Regions from separate parts of the Actinoplanes ianthinogenes genome, predicted to be linked through region 3. Evidence: riboswitches for the same ligand, from Rfam matches in the RefSeq annotation. Region 3 holds a riboswitch; each other region holds the start of a gene.
What was found. Region 3 has a riboswitch for cyclic di-AMP ahead of Aiant_RS22990 (coiled-coil domain-containing protein). Riboswitches for the same ligand answer to the same signal wherever they lie in the genome.
Positions count from the first base shown of each region.

Region 1 (7,416 bases), 1.5 Mb from region 3:
GACGCCGGCCCCCTCAGTCCTGGCATCGCGGCTCGCCCCGCGCCCACGCTCCCCAGCGGTGGAGCGCGGTTGCGCCGCACGGCCCCCCGACCGCGGCGCGTTGGTTCGCTCGCTCATGCTTCCCCCTCCCCCTCGTCGTCCGCCTCGGAGCGTTTCCGCCCCTGTCCCCCGTGCGTTTCACTACGGTGTTGCGTCGGTTCTCCGCCGCGGACCGACGTAGTCATGCGGGGCCGTTCGCGGCCGGCCCTCGGTCCCTGGTTCGCCCTGCTCTCGTTCTCGTCCAGCCGCTCCACCGCGCGCAGCTTCACCGAAGCCGCCCGCGGGTTCGCCGCCACCTCCGCCTCGCTGGGCAGCTCCGACCCTCGGGTCAGCAGCCGCAGCGTGGGACCGGTGCCGGGCAGCTCGACCGGCAGGTCGATCGGCCCGGTGCTGCGCGCCCTCGCGGTGACGGCGCGCTTGACGATCTTGTCCTCCAACGATTGATAACTCATCACCACAAGTCGCCCGCCGGGCGACAACGCGTCCAAAGCCGCCGGAACAGCGGATTCGAGCACTTCGAGCTCGCCGTTCACCTCAATGCGTAGTGCCTGGAACGACCTTTTCGCGGGATTTCCACCCGTTCGCCGCGCGGCGGCCGGAATAGCGTCTTTGATCAGCTCGGCCAGCCGCGCGGTCGAGACGATGCGTTCTCTCGCCCGTTCCCGGACGATCGACGAGACGATCCGTGGAGCGAATTTCTCCTCGCCGTACTGCCGGAGAATGCGCACCAGCTCGCCGGGCTCGTACGTGTTGACGACCTCTTCCGCGGTGATCCCCCGGGACTGGTCCATCCGCATGTCCAGCGGGGCGTCCTGCGCGTACGCGAAACCCCGGTCCGCCTCGTCCAGCTGCAACGAGGAGACACCCAGATCGAACAGCCCGCTGTCGATCCCCGGTAGGTCCAGCTCGGTGAGCACCCGGGGCAGCTCGTGGTAGACCGCGTGCACCAGGTGCGTCCGCTCGGCGAACCGGGCCAGACGGTGCCGCGAGTGGGCGAGCGCCTCGGTGTCCCGGTCGAGACCGATCAGGGTGACGTCCGGGAACCGCTCCAGCACCGCCTCGGCGTGCCCGCCGAGGCCCAGCGTGAAGTCGACGTGCACCGCGCCGGGCCGGGCCAGGGCCGGACCGAGCAGCTCGAGGCAGCGTTCCAGCAGCACCGGAACGTGCGCACCGCGCGGCTCCCCCATGTCGACCCCCATTGCCCCACCTGATCGCGTTACACCCGGTTGTTACCTGTTGCTGCCATGCCGGCCCGGCCGCCATCCGTACCGCCAGATCCCCATCCGCTCTGCCCGCGCCGGTATGACCGGGCCCGGACACGCGCCTGGCGCCGGGGAAGAGGCGCCAGGAGCGGGAGCGGCTGGAGATCTCGCAGTACGGCAAGCAGTGGCGGTCGGGCCGGAAGTCCCAGCGGCCCACCGAGTGCCACGCCTTACAGTCCGCCGGGCAGCACCCCCTCCTCGATGTCGGCGAACTCTTCCTCGCTCGCCGAGAGGTAGTCGTCCCAGGACTGCTTGTCCCAGATCTCGACCCGGGTGCTGGCCCCGATCACCACGAGATCCCGGCCGAGACTCGCGTACTCCCGCAGGTGTGCGGGGATGGTGACCCGGCCCTGTTTGTCAGGCACCTCGTCGTGGGCGCTGGCGAAGAACACCCGGCTGTAAGCCCGGGCGGCCTTGTTGGTCACCGGCGCCTCGCGCAGCTGGCCCGCGATGCGCTGGAACTCCGGCATCGGGAACACGTAAAGACAGCGCTCCTGCCCCTTCGTGATCACGACACCTCCCGCCAGCTCATCTCGGAACTTCGCCGGGAGGATCAGCCGGCCCTTCTCGTCCAGCCGAGGGGTGTGCGTGCCGAGAAACATCGGCCCCCACCCCTTTGCCGGGACGGCCGCTCCTTCGCGGAGGGAGTGGACCGTCTGTCAACTCGGGCCGGCAGGCTCTCGGTGTCGTCCGCTCAGTCCTGCCACTGCGCCCCACTCTACTCCACTTCCCTCCACCTGCAACCCGAAAGCGATCGCTCACGAGCCGTTTTCGCGGACGTAATCCCAGTTCACAGGCGGTGGCGCGGAGTGGAGGGCGAGACCATGATCCACCAGGTCCGGTTTCCGACATCCGGCGCAGGAGGGTCGATAACTCCGCCCGAAAAGCACTGTTCAGCCGCTTGGGGAGGGTTGTGGAGTGCGGCGGGGAGAGAAGTGGAGGACCCCGGTGGAGGAGAGTGGAGGACCCCGGTGGAGGAGAGTGGAGGCTCCCGCCGGGACTTGTGGAGGGTCGCCCGCGCCGAAAGTGGAGGGTCCGGCGGCGCCCATGTGGACGGATCCCGCCGGTGAGGGGTGGAGAGCCGGCCCGGGCCGTGGCGCTGCGGTCGTACCGGAAACCGGTCAGCGATCAGAAGGCGGGGCGCGGACCGCGACCGGCCGCCCGTGCCGCACCGGGAACGCCAGTGGGGCGCGACCCGAACCGGGTCGCGCCCCACTGGCGGTGTTTCCTTACTTACTAGGGCGCTGGCGACTCACGGAGGCGCCGGCGCCCGGCATCAGGCGACGAGACGCCGCACGACGTAGTTACTGCCGTAGATCTTGTGCTTCCCGACACGCGCGCCGGTGTGCGGCGAGTCGTACATGTAGCCGCCGCCCGCGTAGATGCCCGCGTGGTAGCCGTACGACCCGGAGCGGAAGACGATCAGGTCGCCGACCCGCTTGTGCGACTTGCTGACCGCCTTGCCGTACTTCTGCTGCGAGTTCGCCTTGTGCGGCAGGTTCTTGCCGGCCGCCTTCTTGTACACGTACTTGGTGAACCCGGAGCAGTCGAACCGCTTGGGCCCGGCGGCGCCGAACAGGTAGAGCGCGCCCTTGTGCTTCTTCGCCTCGGCGAGGATCTTGGCGCCGCTCGACTTGACCGAGATCTTGACCTTGGTGGAGGCGGCCTGGTTGTAGCCGCTGCCGGTGAAGAGCGTGCGGACGTAGACGCCGGAACCGACGCCCTTGGAGGTCGGACGGGCCGCCAGGGTGACCGCACCGCTCTTCACGGTCTCGGTGTCCCAGGTGACCCACTTGTTGGTCCGCCAGGCCTGAAGCCGGACCGTGCCCTTGGCGACCTTGCCGGTGCGCGGGTCGATGACCTTGGCGGTGACCTTGAGAGTGGAGCCCCAGGCGAGGCTCCGGGTGTTGACCGAGGCGGTCAACTTGGGCGTGACCTTCGCCGCAGCGGCCGCCGTGCCGGCGGTCGTGCTCGCGGCCTGCGTGGTGGACGCGACCGCGGGGGAAGCTCCGATGAGCTGGCCGGCGCAGAGGCAGAGGCCCAGGGACAGTGCGACGGTACCGGCGCCGGACATGCGGCGGCCCCGGCTCGAACTGTGTTCGTGCACGGTTGAGAGATCCCTCCGGCACGCCTGCGAGGTTAGCTGTCGGGTTCGGGCGGGAAGGCTTGCCCGGCCACCGTGGTGGCTTCACCCCAAGGTCCGACCGATGGCGCCGCCGTGGGGCGTGCGGCGCCGGCGCGGACCGGTAAATGGGTCCCCCGTCCCTGCCCCCTGATGCCTTGTCAGCTGTTCTGGTGCTTGGGCGTTCGCGTCGACCGGCCCGGGGCAGGGCTCGGCGTGAACCGGATCGTCGCGACCGGCGAGCGGTTGCTGCCGGCGAATCTTTGGTACCTGAATTCGCCCATGATCGTCAGGTGCGATTCAGTCACACACCGTGTTTGGCATGACGGACGCTGTCCCATTTGTTCGCTCCGCAAGACAAATGTCATCACCGATTGCATTCATCCGACTACATTCCGTCGAAATAGGGAAGTGAACCAGAACACACAATTTCTCGGGTGGTAACCCATTAGGAACCCCGAAACGTCAGGGCACCGGCGCAAACGTGGTAATCCGATGGGAGGAGGGCCACAGCAACGGTGGTGGGTGCCTTCCGGCAACGCGACGTAACCCCGGGGTCCGGTACCCTCGCTGGCGTGACGGACGGGAAGATGCCCCTGCGGGCCATAGTCGCGACCACCGCGTCGAAGACCGCGGCCGCGCTCTCCAGGGCCGCGGGACGCGGCGACGGTTCGGTGATCGGCGGCTGGATCGGCCTCAAGATCGATCCGGACCTGCTGGCCCACCTGTCGTCCGGGCGCGCCGTCGCCCTGGTGTCCGGCACCAACGGCAAGACCACCACCACCCGGCTCACCGCGGCCGCGGTCGGCGTGCTCGGCCGGGTCGCCACCAACGGCTACGGGGCGAACATGCCCACCGGCCACACCTCGGCCCTGGCGAAAGAGGGACACACCCCGTTCGCCGTGCTGGAGGTCGACGAGCACTACCTGGCCCAGGTGATCGACTCCACCCGGCCCAAGGTGGTGGCCCTGCTCAACCTCTCCCGCGACCAGCTCGACCGGGCGAAGGAGGTGGCGATGATGGCGCAGCTGTGGAAGACCGCGCTGGCCGGCCACCCCGAGATCCGGGTGGTGGCCAACGCGGACGACCCGATGGTGGTCTGGGCAGCCGTCAGCAGCCCGCAGACCACGTGGTTCAGCGCCGGTCAGCGCTGGCACGACGACTCGTTCGTCTGCCCGGAGAGCGGCCACCCGATCGAGCGGGCGAACGGTGACTGGTGGTGCACCGGCTGCCCGCTGCGCCGGCCGACCCCGCAGTGGGTGGTCGAGGAGGACGGCGTCATCGACCCGCGCGGCGACTGGCACCTGGTCAAGCTCCAGCTCCCCGGCAAGGTCAACCTGGGTAACGCGGCCACCGCCCTCGCGGTCGCCGGTGAGTTCGGGGTCCGCCCGATCGAGGCCCTCCCGCGACTCTCCCGGGTGACCTCCATCGCGGGGCGGTACGCGCAGGTCGACCGGGACGGCCGCAACATCCGGCTGCTGCTCGCCAAGAACCCGGCGAGCTGGCTGGAGGCGTTCGACATGGCCGACCAGGCGCCGACGCTGCTCTCGATCAACGCGCGGGACCCCGACGGGCTGGACACCTCGTGGCTGTGGGACGTCGACTTCGCCCCGCTGCGCGACCGGCGCGTGCTGATCACCGGCGACCGGGCGTTCGACCTGGCCGTCCGGCTGGAAGTGAACCGGGTGCCGTTCCAGCACGTAAACACCTTCGACGAGGCGCTGGCCGCGGTCCCGCCCGGCCGCCTCGAGGTGATCGCCAACTACACGGCGTTCCAGGACATCCGCGCGGTGCTCGACCGTGTCAATTAACACCAAGACCGAGGTCAAGGCATGAACGACAGCACCTTGCGGATCGTCTGGATCTACCCGGATCTGCTCTCCACCTACGGCGACCGGGGCAACCTGCTGATCCTGGCGCACCGGGCGGCCGCCCGCGGCATCCCGGTGGAGACCTACGAGGTCCGCTCCGACATGCAGATGCCCACCACCGCCGACATCTACCTGATCGGCGGCGGCGAGGACGGCCCGCAGTCGCTCGCCTCGCAGCGGCTGATCACCGACGGCGGCCTGCACCGCGCGGTGAACCAGGGCGCCTCGGTCCTGGCCATCTGCGCGGGTTACCAACTGTTCGGTCATTCGTTCTTCGCCAAGGGGACGAAATGTGCCGGGCTCGGTCTGCTCGACATCACCTCGGACCGGGGTGAGACCCGGGCGGTCGGCGAGCTCCGCGGGGACATCGACCCGCGGCTCGGGCTTCCCCCGCTGACCGGTTTTGAGAACCATGGCGGCCGCACTCACCTGGGCCAGCACGCCGCGCCGCTGGCCCGGGTGACCGGTGGCATCGGCAACGACGGGCACACCGAGGGCGCCTGGGCCGGCAAGATCATCGGGACGTACTCGCACGGGCCGGCGCTCGCTCGCAACCCAGCGATAGCCGATCTGCTACTGCGTTGGGCGACCGGCGCGGATAGGCTTGCGCCCCTTGACGACACCTGGCCGGAGCGGCTGAGGGGCGAGCGGTTCGCCGCCACGGCCCCGGCCTGAGTGCCTCGGCACCACGACGACGAAGACGAGCGCGGAACAAACTGCACGACCGTGTCCTGAACCGACGAGCCGTTGGGGCGGTAGGCCTGCATATGACCGACAAACCTGAACGCCCCGTGGGCGCCCTCGCCGGGGACTCTCAGGCTGCGCCGATCAGCCGGTCCGTCGCCGTCCTCGAGCCGCCGGTCGCGGCGGTTCCGGCGGAGCCGGAGGCGCACGCCCCGATCAGCCGCAAGCGGCGCCTGGTCCGGCTCGGCGTGCTGACCGCGCTGATCGGCGGCCTCGCGGTGGCCGCGAGCACCCTGCCGCTGCGCGACATCGGCGACGCGGTGGTCGCGCTCGGCCCGGGCGCCGCCGTCGCCGTCGCCGTGCTGGGCGGCCTGCTCCTGTCCGTCCTGGTCCCCCGGACCGCGGTCACCGTGGCCTGCGGCGCCCTGCTCGGCGCCGCCACCGGCGCGATCGCCGCCCTGGCCGCCGCCGTGATCGCGGCGATCGCCACCTACTACGCCGGCCGCTGGGCCGGCCGCGGCGCGCTCCAGGCCAAGGCCGGCGGCCGGCTGGCCCGCCTCGACGGCTGGCTCAACCGTCGTGGCCTGGCCGCCGTGCTCCTGGTCCGCTTCCTGCCCCTGGCCCCGTTCGGCCTGGTCGGCTACGCCTACGGCACCACCAGCGTCTGCCGCAAGCGTTACCTGCTCGGCACCACGATCGCCGCCATCCCGTCCACGGTCACCTACGCCGTGATCGGCGCCGCGGTGGCCGCTCCGGGCCGGATGAGCGCCATCACGATCGCCCCGGCGGCGATCAGCTTCATCCTGAGCACCGCGATCGTCATCCGCTGGCGCCAGACCTCCCGCCGCGCCGCCGGCCCGGTGGCCACCGCGACTCCGGCCTGACCGGACCGCTCCCCCACCCGCGGGCCGCTCCTCCGCACGGTCTGCCCTTCCGTGTCGGGCCGTTTTGTCCGGAAAGCCTTTTTCGGTACGGGCGGAGCTGCCGGGCGCCGGCCGCCTCAGTCCGCCAGCACCCGCTCCGCGAAGGCCAACAGGTCGGCACGGCGGCGCACCGGGTTCCGGTAGCGGGACGCTCCGCCGCAGCGGATCCGGAGCGCCTCCCCGACGATGCGCTCCCAGCGGTTCCCGTAGGCCCGCAGCGCGAACTCACCCGCCGCCGTCTTCGAGGTGACCTCCCCCGCCTCCAGGGTGTGCCGCAGCCGCGCCACCCCGAGTACCGTCCAGGAGACCGCCCAGCCCGTGAACCCGGCCGGGCCGACCCGCAGCCGCCGGACCCACGGCCGCCAGTAGGAGTCCAGGTTCGCCCGGGTCCGCTCGGCCAGCGCCGGCCAGTCGGTGTAGATCTCCGGCCGCTCGGGCCCGCGCAGCGTCACCGCGGCCTGGGCCAGCACGTGCCATGTGACCAGGTTCCGCTCGAAGTCGGAGGCGGCCAGCAC
Region 1 is NZ_AP023356.1:6,613,598-6,621,013, reverse strand. It holds gene rsmH (16S rRNA (cytosine(1402)-N(4))-methyltransferase RsmH) at 114-1,238, opposite strand; gene mraZ (division/cell wall cluster transcriptional repressor MraZ) at 1,472-1,903, opposite strand; gene Aiant_RS30155 (C40 family peptidase) at 2,578-3,408, opposite strand; cyclic di-AMP (ydaO/yuaA leader) riboswitch at 3,415-3,544, opposite strand; gene Aiant_RS30150 (Mur ligase family protein) at 4,014-5,234, shown strand; gene Aiant_RS30145 (type 1 glutamine amidotransferase) at 5,256-5,969, shown strand; gene Aiant_RS30140 (TVP38/TMEM64 family protein) at 6,062-6,862, shown strand; gene Aiant_RS30135 (nucleotidyltransferase domain-containing protein) at 6,979-7,416, opposite strand, start outside.
Region 1: another riboswitch for cyclic di-AMP. It lies ahead of Aiant_RS30155 (C40 family peptidase); the one in region 3 lies ahead of Aiant_RS22990 (coiled-coil domain-containing protein).

Region 2 (7,416 bases), 2.9 Mb from region 3:
AGCAGGGCCGGGCGGTGGGCTACCACCAGGACCGCGCAGCCGCGCTGGGCGAATTCCCGCAACCGGGCCACCACCAGCCGCTCGGCGTCCGGGTCCAGGTGGGCGGTCGGCTCGTCGAGCAGCAGCGTGACGACCGGCGTCGGGCGGCGTTTCGGGCCGGGGTCGCCGCGGTGCGGACGGTCGGCGGATCGCCGGCTCAGGATGATCACGCGGCCGGCCCGGTGCAGCAGCGCGGCCAGGGCCAGGCGTTGGCGTTGACCGGCCGAGAGGCCGTTCCCGTGTTCGCCGAGCGGCGTGTCCGGGGTGACCTCACGGTCCAGTCCGACCATCCGCAGCGCGCTGCGGATCTCCTCGTCGCCGGCGTCCGTCGCGAAGGCCTCGCCGACCGTTCGCGCGTGCGGCAGGGTGGGGCGCTGCGGCAGATGGAACGCCCGGCCGACCGCGACCGCTCCCGCGTCGGCCGGGTGCAGCCCGGCGAACACCCGCAACGCCGTGCTCTTGCCCGCCCCGGACGCCCCCCGCAGCGCGACGACCTCACCCGCGCGGACCGAGAGTTCGTCCAGCCGCAGCGCGTCGCCGCCCATTCCGGGGTAGCTCGCCCGCACCCCTGCCGCGAGCACCCCCCACCGCCCGGCCGCCGTCGGCAAGGTCCCGTCCGCAGAACCCCAGCTGGTCCCCACGGCCCATTCAGCGGCGGCGATAGGGCCGTAGGAGCCAGCCGGGTCGTCCGAGCTGGTCTCCAAGGCCCTTTGGGGCGTGGCGATGGGGCTGTGGGGGCCAGCTGGGTGGTTCGGGCTGGTCTCCAAGGCCCTTTGGGGCGTGGCGATGGGGCTGTGGGGGCCAGCTGGGTGGTTCGGGCTGGTTCCCAAGGCCCTTTGGGGCGTGGCGGTAGGGCCGTGGAGGCCAGCCGGGGGGTTCGGGCTGGTTCGCAGGGTCCTTTGGGGCGGGGCGGTAGGGCCGTGGGGGCCAGCCGGGGGGTTGTGGCTGGTGAGGATGTCGTCTACGTCGGCGATGACCGCGGTGGCGTCGGTGGCGGCGTGGTAGCGGGCCGCCATCTCGCGCAGCGGGCGGTAGGCCTCCGGGGCCAGCAGGATGGCCAGCAGGGCCGGGGCCAGGGGCATGGAGCCGTCGGCCACTCGGATGCCGGCCTGGACGGCGATCAAGCCGACGGAGAGGGTGCCGACCAGGTCCAAGGCGGTCGAGGAGAGGAAGGCGACCCGGAGCACTCGCAGGGTGGCGCGGCGGTGCTGGTCGGTGAGGTCGGCGATGACGGCGGTCTGGCGTTCGGCGCGGCCGTAGATCTTGAGGGTGCCCAGGCCGCGGACCACGTCCAGGAAGTGGCCGGCCAGGCGGGCGTCGGCGTCCCAGCGTTGCCGGGCGCGGGCCTGGGTGGCCCAGCCGATCAGGGCGCCGAGCAGCGGGATCAAGGGGAGGGTGAGCAGGGCGATCACCGCGGAGGCCGGGTCGACGAGGGCCATCACGGCGAGCACCGCGGGTGGGAGCAGGACGCCGAGGACCAGGGACGGCAGGTATCCGGAGAACCACGGGCGCAGGGCGTCGAGGCCGGTGCCGAGGATGGTGGTGAGACGGCCGGCACCGTAGGAGGCCACCCAGGCCGGGCCGCGCCGGATGATGGCGGCGAGCAGGGAGCGGCGTAGCTCGTCGGTGACGCGGGCGGCGGTGCGGCGGGCTACCACCTGTTCGGCCCAGGAGAGCAGGCCGCGGGCCGCGAACGCCCCGGCGAGCAGGGTGATCGCGGCCGGCCGGGATCCGCCGAGCAGGATCGAGCGGGACAGGGACGGAGCGACCAGCCAGCAGAGCGCGACCGCGATGGCGAGGGTTGCGGCAGCTTGTCCGGTTCCGATCAGGGCGAGCAGGGCGACTCCGGCGCGCCCGGACCGCGCGTGCCGCAGCAGCCGCGGATCGACCGGCCCACGAGCCACCCGCCGCCCCGGCCCAGCCGGCCCGGAGCGATGCTCGTCCGGAGCCGGGGCGTCGGCGGGCGAGCCGGCTGCTGCGGGGGAGTCGGGTGCTGCCGGCAAGCCAGCTCCCGACGGCGAGTCGGGTGCCGTGGATGGGCCTGGTGCGGCGGGTGTGTCGGGACGGGGTGAGGCGGGGAGGCCCGGGGCGGGTGTGTCGGGGCCGGGTGCTGTGGGCGTACCGGAAAGGGGTTTGATCGAAAGCAGACGGCGAGCAGCGGGCCGTGCGCCGCGGAGACTCACGACGGGATCCGTTCGCTGGCGATCCGGCGGCGGAACACCCAATACGACCAGGCCTGATAGGCGAGCACCCCGGGCAGGATGAGCACGCCTGCCACGGTGATCAGTTTCAGCGACGACGGGCTGGCCGCGGCCTCCGAGCGGGTCAGGGACCAGAGCGGGTCGAGGGTGCTGCGCAGCACCACCGACCCGTGCGCGGTGAAGACCGCGAGCACCGCCCCGGCCACCCCGAGCGCGGTCGCCGCGAACGCCCCGCCCTCCCGGCCCTGCCGGGCCAGCATCCCGGCGATGAAGCAGAGCACCGCCGCGACCAGCGTCAGCCGCGATCCGGTGGCGACACCGGCGAGCAGCAGGCCGACCGTGCCGGCGTTTCCGGCGTGCCGGGCCAGGGCGACGGCGCGGCGGCGGACCGGGCCGGTGGTCCGCAGGGCCAGGAACGTCGCGCCGAGCAGCACCGTGCCGAGCAGCCCGGCCAGCGCGCCGAGCCCGGCAGCCGGGGTGAGCAGCGGGGCGAGGCTGCGGCCGAGACCGTTCCCGATCACCGTGCCGTCGGCGCCGAGCGCGAGTCCGTGGACGAAGACGCCGAGTTGTGCGCCCCAGAGCAGCACCACGCCGGCCGACGAGCCGGCGAGCAGCCAGTCGCAGCGGCGGCGCCAGGCGGGTGAATCGTGCTTGCCGCGGAACTCCAGGGCCACGCCGCGGATCGCGAGCAGCAGCAGGATGCCGACCATCGGCAGGTAGAGGGCGGAGAGCAGGACCGCGTACCAGTCCGGGAAGGCGGCGAAGGTGACGCCGATCGCGGCGACCAGCCAGACCTCGTTGCCGTCCCAGAACGGGCCGATGGTGCGGATCGCCGCGCCGCGTTCGTGCTCGTCACGGCCGAGGAACGGGGCGAGCAACCCGACGCCGAAGTCGAAGCCCTCGAGGACGAAGTAGAGCACCCAGGCGAGGACGAGGATCGCGAACCAGAAGGTGATCATGCGACGGTCTCCTAGTAGGCCGGGGCGGGTTCAGCCGCGGGCGACTTATCCAAAATTTCGGATGTAAGCGGCTTTTTCGAGAGATGGACAACGAGCTTGTACCAGGCGATCGCCAGCAACCCGTAGACCAGCGTGAACCCGGCCAGCGAAGCGATGACTTCGGCGCTGGTCAGCCCCGGGGAGATCCCGTCAGCCACCTTGGAGATCCCGAAGGCGAGCCACGGCTGCCGAGCCGTCTCGGTGAAGATCCAGCCGAACGTGTTGGCCGCGGCCGGCAGCAGCGGCGAGAGCAGCAGGATCCGCTTGGCCCAGCCCGGCACTCCCGCGCCCCTCTGCAGGAAGGCGGGGAGGAGCGGCAGCCGCGACTTCTTCCCGGCGGAGGCCCAGAGGTAATACGCCGCCAGGACCATCCCGGCGATGCCGGCGCCCATCATCAGCCGGAACGTCCAGAACGCCACCGGAATCATCGGCACGTAGCTCCCCGGGCCGTACTGCGCCACGTACTGCGCCTGGAGATCGTCGATCCCCTGCACGGTCCCGTCGAAGGATCCGGTGCCCAGAAAGGACAGCAGCCGCGGCACCTCGATGGTCAGGAACGGCTTCTCGTGTCCGAGCTTCCCGAGCGCGAAGACCGAGAACGGCGCCCCGGTGGTCGTCGAGTACAGCGCCTCCGCGGCCGCCATCTTCATCGGCTGCACCGCCGTCATCACCTTGCCGAGGTGGTCGCCGGTCAGCGCGGTGAGCGCGCCGCCGATCAGCGTCAGCCAGGCGCCGAGCCGGGCCAGCGTACGGAAACCGGTGTCGGCCGCAAGCCGCCACACGCCGATGGCGAGCAGCAGGCCTCCGCCCGCCATGGCCGCCCCGGCCATGGTGTGCGGGAACGCCGCGAGCACCACCTCGTTGGTCATCAGCGCGGAGAAGCTCGTCAGGTGGGCGCGCCCGGTGGTGGCGTCCAGCTCGTAGCCGACCGGGTTCTGCATGAACGAGTTGGCCGCCAGGATGATGTAGGCGGAGAGCAGGGTCCCGGCCGCGACCACCACGATCGTCGCGGCGTGCAGCTTGCGGGGGAGCCGCTCCCACCCGAAATACCAGAGCGCCAGGAAGGTCGCCTCCAGGAAGAACGCGAGCATCCCCTCGATCGCGAGGGTCGGCCCGAACACGTCGCCGTAGAACTTGGCGAACGCGCTCCAGCCGAGCCCGAACTGGAACTCCTGGACGAGCCCGGTGACGACGCCGACCGCGAACGTGACGATCAGCAGCTTGCCGACGAATTTCGTCAGCTCCTGATACTTGCGATTCTCCGTCCGCAACCAGGTCAGATGCAGTCCCGCCGCAGTCGCCGACAGGCTGATCGACAGCGGCACGAACAGGTAGTGATAGATCGTCACGACGGCGAATTGCAGCCGGGTCAGGTCGAGCACGTCCATCGGGAAGCCCCCTCTACGACTCTTCGTAGTAGATACTACGAGACGTAGTACTACCGGCTCTAGTAGGATGGGTCACATGGCACTAGGCGATCTCGAACGCGAGGTCATGACGCAGCTCTGGGATGCTCCGGAGGCGCTGACCGTCCGGCAGGTGCACGAAAGAATCAGCCAAAACCGCGACTTGGCATATACGACCGTCATGACGGTCCTGGACCGTCTCGCGAAAAAAGAGCTCGTTGTCCAAATAAAAGCGGACAAAGCTTATAAGTACGCCGCCGCGCAGACTCGCGAGGAGATGACGGCGGCGCTCATGATGGACGCCCTGAGCGCCTCCCCCGATCAGGACGCCGCGCTGGCATACTTCCTCGGTCAGCTGCCCCCCGGCGCGATCCAAGCCGCCCTGGACGCCACACCGAAAGAGACGTGACCGCACTCATCCTCGGAGCCCTCGGGCTGACGCTCTCGCTGGTCGTCCCGGGCATCCTGGCCGGCGCCCGCTGGCCCGACCGCGCGCCGGTCGCCGCCGTCCTGCTCTGGCAGGCCCTCACCCTGACCGCGGTGCTCTGCGCCCTCGGGGTGGTGCTGGCCGCCCCGGAGGAGCTGACCCGGGCGGCCGGCGCCGACCACCCGTGGACCGTCGCGGCGCTGATCTTCTCCCTCGCGGTGGCGGCCACCATCGTGATCCGGCTGCTGATCTCGCTGATCAAGGTCTCGGCGCGGGCACGCGCCCGGCGCGAGCGGCACCGGATGCTCGCCGATCTGCTCGACCGCGCCGAACGGCACCGGGAGCTGGGCGGCGCCGAGGTGCGGGTGCTCGACGGGGCGCTGCCGCTGGCGTACTGCGTGCCCGGCCGGGAGCCGCGGGTGGTGCTCAGCGACGCGGTGCTGCGGATTCTGGACCGGTCGCAGGTGGACGCCGTGCTGGCACACGAGCAGGCGCACCTGCGGCACCGGCACGAGCTGGTGATGGAGTCGTTCACCGCGTTCTATCAGGCGGTGCCGCGACCGCTGCGCTCCCGGGCGCCGCTCGACGCGGTGCACCTGCTGCTCGAGATGGTGTCCGACGACGCCGCCCGGCGCCGGGTCGGTGCGGCCCCACTGCGCGCCGCGCTGGCCCGGTTGTCCGACGCCGTACCCCTCGCGGAGGAGGCCCCGGCCGACCCGGCGGGTGAATCCCGCTCCCGCAGGCTCGACCGGCTGACCGGTCCGGCGCCCACCTCGAGGACGCTCTCGGTGCTCGCCGGGGTCGCCGCCGCCGGTCTCCTGGTGTTACCTACCGTGATCCTGGTGGTGCCCTGGCTTGGGCAGGCCCTGGACGCGTGGCCATTTCGCTCACTCTGAGTATTGGAAGGTGTGCGGGCGGTTTCGCCGCGCGGGCAAGCTTCATTTGCCTGCATGATCCGAGTACGGTGGTCCCCGGTTCGGCAGCCCCCCATCGTCCATCCGGCCGATCTGACGAGCCACCGCCTAATCGCCGGAGACGGCGAGCCGGGGACCCAGGTGTGTGGGGTGAAGCCATCGCAACGGTGGCCGGGCGTGCTTCCCGCCCGAACCCGTCAGCTAACCCGGTCGGCGGCCGAGTGGAAGAAAGGACAACGCACCTACGTGAAGCGCGTACTAGGCGGCCTGCTCGCCGCGGTTGCCGCCGCCGGACTCGTTCTCACCGGACCCGTCGTTGCCCACGCCACGCCCTCGCCGTCCAGCGTCGAGGACCAGATCGACAAGCAGTGGAACGAACTCGAGCCGGTGATCGAGGACTACAACGACACCCACGGGAAGCTGCTCAAGCTGCAGAAGCAGCAGAAGCAGCTGAACAAGACGCTCGCCCCGCTGCAGAAACAGGTCGACGTGGCGCTGGCGGAGGTGCGCGGGCTCGCGTCCGACGCCTACATGCAGGGTCCGCCGAGCGCCATGGGCGCGATCCTGGGCGGTTCGCCGAACGATCTGACCGAGAAGCTCTCGCTTCTCGAGCAGCTGGCCGCCAACCGCCGGGAGTCGATCAGCAGCGTCGTGACGCTGCGCGACAAGTACGCCGCTGACAAGGAGAAACTGGACGCCCTGGCGACCGAGATCGCCACTCGGGACACCGACCTCAAGACCAAGAAGTCGGCGATCGAGAAGGAGATCACCTCCCTCCAGAAGCTGCGGCTCAAGGCGTACGGCGACACCGACGACGGTCCGTACAAGACCGGCCCGTGCCCGGTCGACTACACCAACGACATGGGTGGCCGGGCCGCGCAGCGGGCCTGCGACCTGATCGGCAAGCCCTACGTCTTCGGTTCCGAGGGCCCGAACAGCTACGACTGCTCGGGTCTGACGAAAGCGGCGTGGGCGGCCGTCGGCGTGCATCTCGAGCACTACACGAAGGATCAGTGGGGTTCCGGGAAGTCGGTGAGCCGGAGCGAGTTGAAGCCGGGTGACCTGGTCTTCTACTACTCCGACGTGCACCACGTGGCCATCTACATCGGTGGCGGCATGGTGGTGCACGCGCCGCACACGGGCGACCACGTGCGGATGGCGACGATCGATCGCGGGCCGATCGCCGGCTATCGCCGGCCCGCGGGCTGACCCTCCGGTCCAGGTATCCGAACCGCTCCCGGCCCGCGCCGGGAGCGGTTCGCTTTTCAGACCCTTTGCGTACGGCGGGAAGCGCCGGTCAGCACCTTTCGCAACAGCGCCGCCAGTTGCTCGCGCTCTCCCGCGCTCAGGGGCGCCAGTAACTCGTCCTGGATCGCCGCCGCCCGCTCCGCGAGGTCCCGCGACCGCTCCTGACCGGTCTCGGTCACCGTG
Region 2 is NZ_AP023356.1:7,964,089-7,971,504, forward strand. It holds gene Aiant_RS35865 (ATP-binding cassette domain-containing protein) at 1-1,943, opposite strand, end outside; gene cydB (cytochrome d ubiquinol oxidase subunit II) at 2,219-3,199, opposite strand; gene Aiant_RS35875 (cytochrome ubiquinol oxidase subunit I) at 3,211-4,626, opposite strand; gene Aiant_RS35880 (BlaI/MecI/CopY family transcriptional regulator) at 4,703-5,053, shown strand; gene Aiant_RS35885 (M56 family metallopeptidase) at 5,050-5,967, shown strand; cyclic di-AMP (ydaO/yuaA leader) riboswitch at 6,081-6,216, shown strand; gene Aiant_RS35890 (C40 family peptidase) at 6,232-7,194, shown strand; gene Aiant_RS35895 (MarR family winged helix-turn-helix transcriptional regulator) at 7,251-7,416, opposite strand, start outside.
Region 2: another riboswitch for cyclic di-AMP. It lies ahead of Aiant_RS35890 (C40 family peptidase); the one in region 3 lies ahead of Aiant_RS22990 (coiled-coil domain-containing protein).

Region 3 (7,416 bases):
TCCTGAGGCGGGTGCGACTACATTGGGCGCGTGCTCGGACTTCCTTCCCAGGTAACCGCTTGCCTTTTCGATCTTGACGGGGTGCTCACGCAGACCGCCCTTGTGCACAGTGCCGCGTGGAAACAAACGTTCGACACGTTCCTGGAATCGTGGGCTCAGCGGCATGATCAACAGTTTGTGCCGTTCGATTCCGGCGCCGACTATCACCGATATGTCGACGGTCGGCAGCGTGCCGACGGCGTCCGCACCTTCCTCGCCTCGCGGGGCATCACCCTGCCCGAGGGCTCGCCGGACGACGGTCCCGACCAGGAGACCGTCAACGGCATCGGCAACCGTAAGAACGTGCTCGTGCTCCAGAAGATCAAGGAGGGCGCGGTCCAGGTCTACCCCGGCTCGGTGGAGTACCTGAAGGCCGCCAAGGCCGCCGGCCTGCGCCGCGCGGTCGTGTCCGCGAGTGCCAACTGCAAGGACGTGCTCGAGGCGGCCGGCATCGCCGACCTCCTGGAGGCCCGCGTGGACGGGGTCGTCGCCCGGGAGCTGAGCCTGCCCGGCAAACCGGCGCCGGACACGTTCCTGTACGGCGCCAAACTCCTCGGCCTCTCCCCGGAGAACTGCGCGGTCTTCGAGGACGCCCAGGCCGGCGTGGCCGCGGGCCGGGCCGGCGGCTTCGGCCTGGTGATCGGCGTGGATCGGGTCGGCCAGGCCGACGCGCTGCGCGAGAACGGTGCCGACGTCGTGGTCACCGACCTTTCCGAACTTCTCTAATTCACTCCAAGAAGAGGCACGACCGTGATCCGTGAACGGGCCTACCCCGTCGACCCCTGGCACATCCGGGAGACCCGGCTCGACCTGGACCTGCTGGCCCAGTCCGAGTCCGTTTTCGCACTCTCGAACGGCCACATCGGGATACGCGGAAACCTGGACGAGGGCGAGCCGCACGGCCTGCCCGGCACGTACCTGAACTCGTTCTACGAGCTGCGGCCGCTGCCGCACGCCGAGGGCGGTTACGGTTTCCCGGAGTCCGGCCAGACCATGGTCAACGTGACCAACGCCAAGCTGATGCGGCTGCTGGTCGACGACGAGCCGTTCGACGTGCGGTACGGCGAGCTCCGCTCCCACGAGCGCTGCCTCGACCTGCGCGCCGGCACCCTGGAGCGGACCGTGGAGTGGGTCTCCCCGTCCGGCAAGGGTGTCCGGGTCCGGACCGTACGCCTGGTCTCCTTCACCCAGCGCGCGGTGGTCGCCTTCCTCTACGAGGTGGAGCCGCTCGACGAGTCGACCCGGCTGATCCTCCAGTCCGAGCTGGTGGCGAACGAGCAGTTGCCGCCGATGAGCAAGGACCCCCGGGTGGCCGCCGTGCTGGACCACCCGCTGCAGGCCGAGGAGATGCTGGAGCAGCGCTCCGGCGGCCTGCTGGTGCACCGGACCAAGGCCAGTGACCTGCGGATGGCCGCGGCCATGGAGCACCTGGTGGAGACGCCGGGCCGGCACGCGATCACCACCGAGGGGCACGCCGACTGGCTGCGCACCACGGTGGCCTGCCGGCTGGAGCCGGGGCAGAAGCTGCGGGTGGTCAAGCTGGCCGCGTACGGCTGGTCCTCGATGCGCTCGCTGCCCGCCCTGCGCGACCAGGTCGGCGCCGCGCTGGCCAGCGCCCGGCTGGACGGCTGGGAGGGTCTGGTCCAGCAGCAGCAGGACTACCTGGACGCCTTCTGGGACCACTCCGACGTCCGCGTCGAGGGCGACCCGGAGGTGCAGCAGGCGGTCCGCTTCGGCCTCTTCCACACTCTCCAGGCCGGTGCCCGGGCGGAGCAGCGCCCGATCGGCTCCAAGGGCCTGACCGGCCCCGGCTACGACGGGCACACCTTCTGGGACTCCGAGACGTTCGTGCTGCCGGCGCTCACCTACACCCAGCCCTCGGCCGCGGCCGACGTGCTGCGCTGGCGGCACTCGACGCTGGACCTGGCCCGGGAGCGGGCGCAGACGCTGGGCCTGCAGGGCGCCGCCTTCCCGTGGCGGACCATCCGCGGGCAGGAGTGCTCCGGGTACTGGCCGGCCGGCACCGCGGGCTTCCACATCGCCGCGGACATCGCCGACGCGGTCCGCCGTTACGTGCAGGCCACCGGGGACTACGACTTCGAGCGTGAGGTCGGCCTGGAGCTGCTGGTGGAGACCGCCCGGCTGTGGCGCTCGCTGGGCCACCACGACCGGCACGGCCGGTTCCACATCGACGGCGTCACCGGGCCGGACGAGTACACCGCGGTGGTGAACGACAACATCTACACCAACCTGATGGCGCAGCAGAACCTGATGACCGCGGTGGAGGCGTGCAAGCGGCACCCGGACCTGGCGCGGCGCTTCGGGGTGGACGACGAGGAGGCGGCCTCCTGGCGGGACGCGGCGGCGGCCGTGCACATCCCGTACGACAAGGAGCTCGGGGTGCACCAGCAGTGCGAGGGCTTCACCCGGTTGCAGGAGTGGGACTTCGAGAACACTCCGCCGGAGGGCTACCCGCTGCTGCTCAACTACCCGTACTTCGACCTGTATCGCAAGCAGGTGGTCAAGCAGGCCGACCTGGTGATGGCGATGTACATCCGCGGTGACGCGTTCACCCCGGAGGAGAAGACCCGCAACTTCGCGTACTACGACGCGCGTACGGTCCGGGACTCCTCGCTGTCGGCCTGCATCCAGGCGGTGATGGCGGCCGAGACCGGTCACCTGGAGCTGGCCCACGACTACCTGGGCGAGGCCGCCCTGATGGACCTGCACGACCTGCACCAGAACGCGCGCGACGGCGTGCACGTGGCGTCGCTGGCCGGCTCGTGGATCGCGCTGGTCGCCGGCCTCGGCGGGATGCGTGACTTCAACGGCCAGCTGTCGTTCGCGCCGCGGCTGCCCAGCCGGATCAACAACCTGGACTTCTCGCTGCTCTGGCGGGGTCTGCGGCTGCGGGTCAACGTCACCGCCGACGAGGTGACCTACTCGCTGCGCAACGGCGGCGGGTCGGCCCGGCTCACGCTGCTGCACCACGGCAAGGAGATCGAGGTCACCCAGGTGCGCCCGGTGACCATGGCGATCCCGTCGGCCGGGCCGGTCGGCCCGTCGCCGTCGCAGCCGGCCGGGCGGGCTCCGGTGCGGCGCGCGACCCCGCACTGACGTCCTGACGCGAAAGCCCCCGTTTCCCGAGGAGGGAAGCGGGGGCTTTTCGGTACGAGAGCCCGATTACAGCAGCGACACGTGCACGTGGTCGGTGTGGTCACTCGGACCGTGATACGCGTGCCAGTTGTTGGTCGCGGGGAACCAGATCTGCTTGTACCAGATCACGTAATAGATCCCGAGCCGGTCGGCGTTGCGCACCAGGAACGCGGTGAGGTCGTTGCCGTACCGCATCATCTTGGCGTTGCCGGTCGCCGAGGAGAACCCGCTCTTCTGCAGGGACCAGTCGCAGGCCCGGCCTTTCGGGTGCTCGAACGGGCCACCGTTGCGGTGGCAGCCGACGAACATGTTGAAGCCGGCCTTCTTCACCTCGTTGTAGAGGTGCAGCGTGCGCTTGGTGATGCAGCCGTCGGTCGTCGGGTCCTTCTGGTTGCAGGACTCCGGCGAGAAGCCGCCGTCGGAGTTGCGCGGCGCCGGAGCGGCCGTCTTCGAGGTCGCGTCGACGAAGCCGGCGGTGATGGTCTTGTTGATGCCGGTGCCGCCGCCGAGCAGCTCGAGCTGGTCCTCGGCCGAGTCGTGCAGTTTCTGCTGGACGCCGAGCTGCTGCTCCTCGTTCTTGACCTCGGCGTCGAGCCGGGTCTTGTCCGCGGTGATGTCCTGGAGCAGGGTGTTCAGCTCGTGCAGTTTCTCGTCGTGCAGCTTGTTGATCTCCTCCAGCGAGACCGCCTTGTCCAGGAAGTCCGTGGAGTCGTTCGCCCGGAGCAGGAAGCTCAGCGAGCTGAGGTTGCCGACCTGGTACTGCTGCTTGGCGATCGCGTTGACCTCGGGAACCAGCTGATCACGCCGGGCCTCCGCGGTCTTGATCTGAGCGGCCAGCTCCTTCTGGGTCTTCTTCGACTTCGCCACCGCGGCTTTCGCGTTGACGTACCGGCGGTTCGTCGCCTCGATCTGGTCGGAGAGGTCGCCGTCGCCGTCGCCTTCATCGGCGGTCGTCGGGTTGCCGCCTGGTGCGGCATGAGCCGGGGTGACCGGTGCCACGAATATGGCGGCAGCCACCAACGGCGCCAGGGCAAGCGTCAGCCACCGGCGGGGACGTGCGGTCATCAACAATCCTTCCTTGTCACCGCCGACCGGGTTAGCTGACGGGTTCGGGACGGAAGCTATCCCTACCGCATATAGCGGATTCACCCCAACTACCTGGTTCCCCGGCTCACCTTTCGGTGATTGGGCGGCGGCCTGCCGGCAACTCGGGGGCGGTGCCGTCCTGGCAGGACCGGCGGCCAGTTTACCTGAGATATCTCGGTACATCAGCGTCCGGAAAACGGCCAAAATTGTTACCGCACAACGACTTTCCGTAATCGCATCACGACTCGTGACCGGGCCGTCGCAATGGGTACGAGAACTGTCGATTCGTCGATCCGCTGGGGTATGGTCGTCGCGGTTCCCGCGCGGGGACCGCCGCCTAATCGCATAACGAGCGAGCCGGGGATCCACCTTTCTTCCGGGGCGAATCCGCATCACGCGGTAGGGACTTCCTTCATCCCGAGCCCGTCAGCTAACCCGGCCGGCGGCCGACGGAAGGAAACAGCCAGTGCAGCATGTGACTGCGCGGCGACGATGGGCGGCCTTTCTAGCGCTCCTGGTCGCCGCATGCGGGATCGCCGGTGTCGCCGGCCCGGCGGCTGCCGCGCCGCGTCCGCTGACCGCGCCGGGCGAGTCCGGCGACGACGGCGAGGGCGGCGCGAAAGCCCTGCTCGACAAGCTCAACGAGGCCTCGAAAGGCTACGTCGACGCCAAGGCCAAGCTCGCGAAATCCAAGCAGCAGCAGACCAGCCTCGCCGCCGAGCTGAAGAAGCTGGACGCGGCCCTCGGCCCCCAGCAGGCCGCGCTCAACAAGTACGCCCAGCAGGCTTACACGATGGGCCGGCTCGGCCCGCTCAGCGCGATGCTCGGCGCCGACTCGTCGGCCGGCTTCCTGGACCGGGCCCAGCTGCTGACCACCGTGGCGGCCCGGCAGAACCAGGCGATCGCCGACCTGAAGAACACCCGCACCGACCGCCAGACGGCCAAGACCGGCATCGACGCGGCCATCGTCGACCAGCAGAAGCAGGTCAACGTGATGGCCAAGCGCAAGGCGCAGGCCGAGCAGGCGCTCAAGGACGCGAACCAGGGCGGGGACTCCGGTGACGCGGGTTCCAGCGGCGGCAGCGCGGACGCCGACAAGCCCTCCGGCGACCTGGACGGCAAGTGCGTGCCGGACCCGACGACGGACGGCTGCATCAGCCCACGCCTGCTGTTCGCGATGAAGCAGGCGCAGAAGGCCGGTTTCACCCGGTACGTCGCCTGCTACCGGCCGCAGAACAGCGGGGAGCATCCGAAGGGACGGGCCTGCGACTTCGCCGCCGACAAGAACGGGTTCGGCGGGGTGGCGACCGGGGCCAGCAAGACCTACGGGACCAACCTGGCGAACTACTTCATCCACAACTCGGACACGCTGGGCGTGCTCTACGTGATCTGGTTCAAGCGGATCTGGCTGCCGAGCAGTGGATGGAAGTCGTACAGCGGGGCGGGCGGCACGCCGTCGACCGACCACACGAACCACGTGCACCTGTCGGTGACGTAAATCTCAAACCCGCTTTTCGGTACGGCCGGCGCGCGCAGGCCGTACCGAAAAAGGGAATTTCAGGCGGGGAGCAGGCGGTGCCCGGCCATCTCGAGCTCGCCCTCGTGCAGGACGGTGACCGGGGTCTTGAGCCCGGACACGGCGTCGTGCAGCACCACCGACGCGCCGTCGATCCGATAGGTGCCGGCCGGCCGCTTCCGGCGGCCGGCCACCTGCCCCGCGTACGTTCCATCGATGCGCAGCTGGAGCCGGACCATGCCGTCCTGGCTGCGCCAGGCGCCGACCACCGCGGCGCCGGTCACCACGGCCGGCCGCTGCGGGGCCAAGCCGAGGCCGGCGTCGGGCGTGCGGCCCATGGCGATGGCCAGCATGGCGGCCGCGTCCAGGACGGTGGTGTCGACGCGAGGGGCGTGCGAGGAATGCATCGGGCCGGCTCCGGAGGGTGGGTGTCGGGAACGACTTCTCCCTTCGGCCTGACACCGGCCCGATGCAGAACTCCGCGGGTTGCGACCCGGTTATTTGGCGGCGCCGCCGGCTTTCAGCGAGCCGAGCACCGACGCGGCCAGTTTCTCCAGGTAGTCGTCGCTCATCGGCTGCCGGGAGACGGCCAGCCGCCAATACAGCGGGCCGAGGATCAGGTCGACGGCCACCTCCGGATCGGTGTCCTCGGGCAGCTCGCCCCGGGCGATGGCCTGGCCGACCAGTTTCTCCCCGACCGACTGCTGGTGGGTGCGCAGCACCCGTTGCAGGGTCTCGGCGATCTGCGGGTTCCGCGCCGCCTCGGCCATCAGGTCGGGGATGATCTGCGAGGCCACCCGGTGCTGCAGCGCCTTGCTGACGATCATCATGAGCAGGTCGAGGTCGCCGGAGAACGAGCCGGTGTCCGGAAGTGGCACCTTGCGACCGGCGACTTCCGTGATGATCTCCAGTACCATCTCCAGCTTGTTGCTCCATCGCCGGTAGATGGCGGTCTTGCCGACGCCGGCACGCCGGGCCACGGCCTCGATCGACAGGCGGCCGTAACCGACCTCTGCCAGCTCACTCATGACCGCGTTACGAATCGCCACGGTGATGTCGTTCCGGAGCACCGCCGCTCCGGCAGGTGCGCGTTTGACTGTCGCCACCCGGTAACTATAGCGCTACGACGTAACGGTTGCGTTCCGCCGTTTGGTCGGCTACCGTTCCTTCAACGTCGATACGAACCCGTTCCATCGGCGTCGGCGGACGCCTGTCATGCTGCTAGCTGTGTTCGAAGGCAAGTCACCGGAGTCCGCTGCTTCGCCCGGGCTGACGAGATCGGAGCACCAGTCCATGCCAGAGACGGCGGTTGCCGATGCCGCTACCGGCGTTTCCCCCAGGGATCTCGCCCGACGGCACGGCCTCACCTCTTCCGGGCGTCGGCTCGGACTCGTGGAGTACTCCCGCAAGCTGTGGGGGTATCGCCACTTCATCGCCGCGCACGCCAAGGCGAAGACGACGTCCTCGCTGGGCAACACGAACCTCGGCGCGCTGTGGCAGGTGCTGACGCCGGCGCTCAACGCCTTCGTCTACTACATCATCTTCGGTGTGGTGATCGGCACACGTGGCGGTGTCGACAACTTCGTGGCGTATCTCTGCATCGGCGTCTTCGTCTTCCA
Region 3 is NZ_AP023356.1:5,095,124-5,102,539, forward strand. It holds gene Aiant_RS22980 (beta-phosphoglucomutase family hydrolase) at 31-765, shown strand; gene Aiant_RS22985 (glycoside hydrolase family 65 protein) at 790-3,156, shown strand; gene Aiant_RS22990 (coiled-coil domain-containing protein) at 3,223-4,260, opposite strand; cyclic di-AMP (ydaO/yuaA leader) riboswitch at 4,266-4,397, opposite strand; cyclic di-AMP (ydaO/yuaA leader) riboswitch at 4,606-4,742, shown strand; gene Aiant_RS22995 (coiled-coil domain-containing protein) at 4,748-5,779, shown strand; gene Aiant_RS23000 (hypothetical protein) at 5,839-6,204, opposite strand; gene Aiant_RS23005 (TetR/AcrR family transcriptional regulator) at 6,295-6,903, opposite strand; gene Aiant_RS23010 (ABC transporter permease) at 7,091-7,416, shown strand, end outside.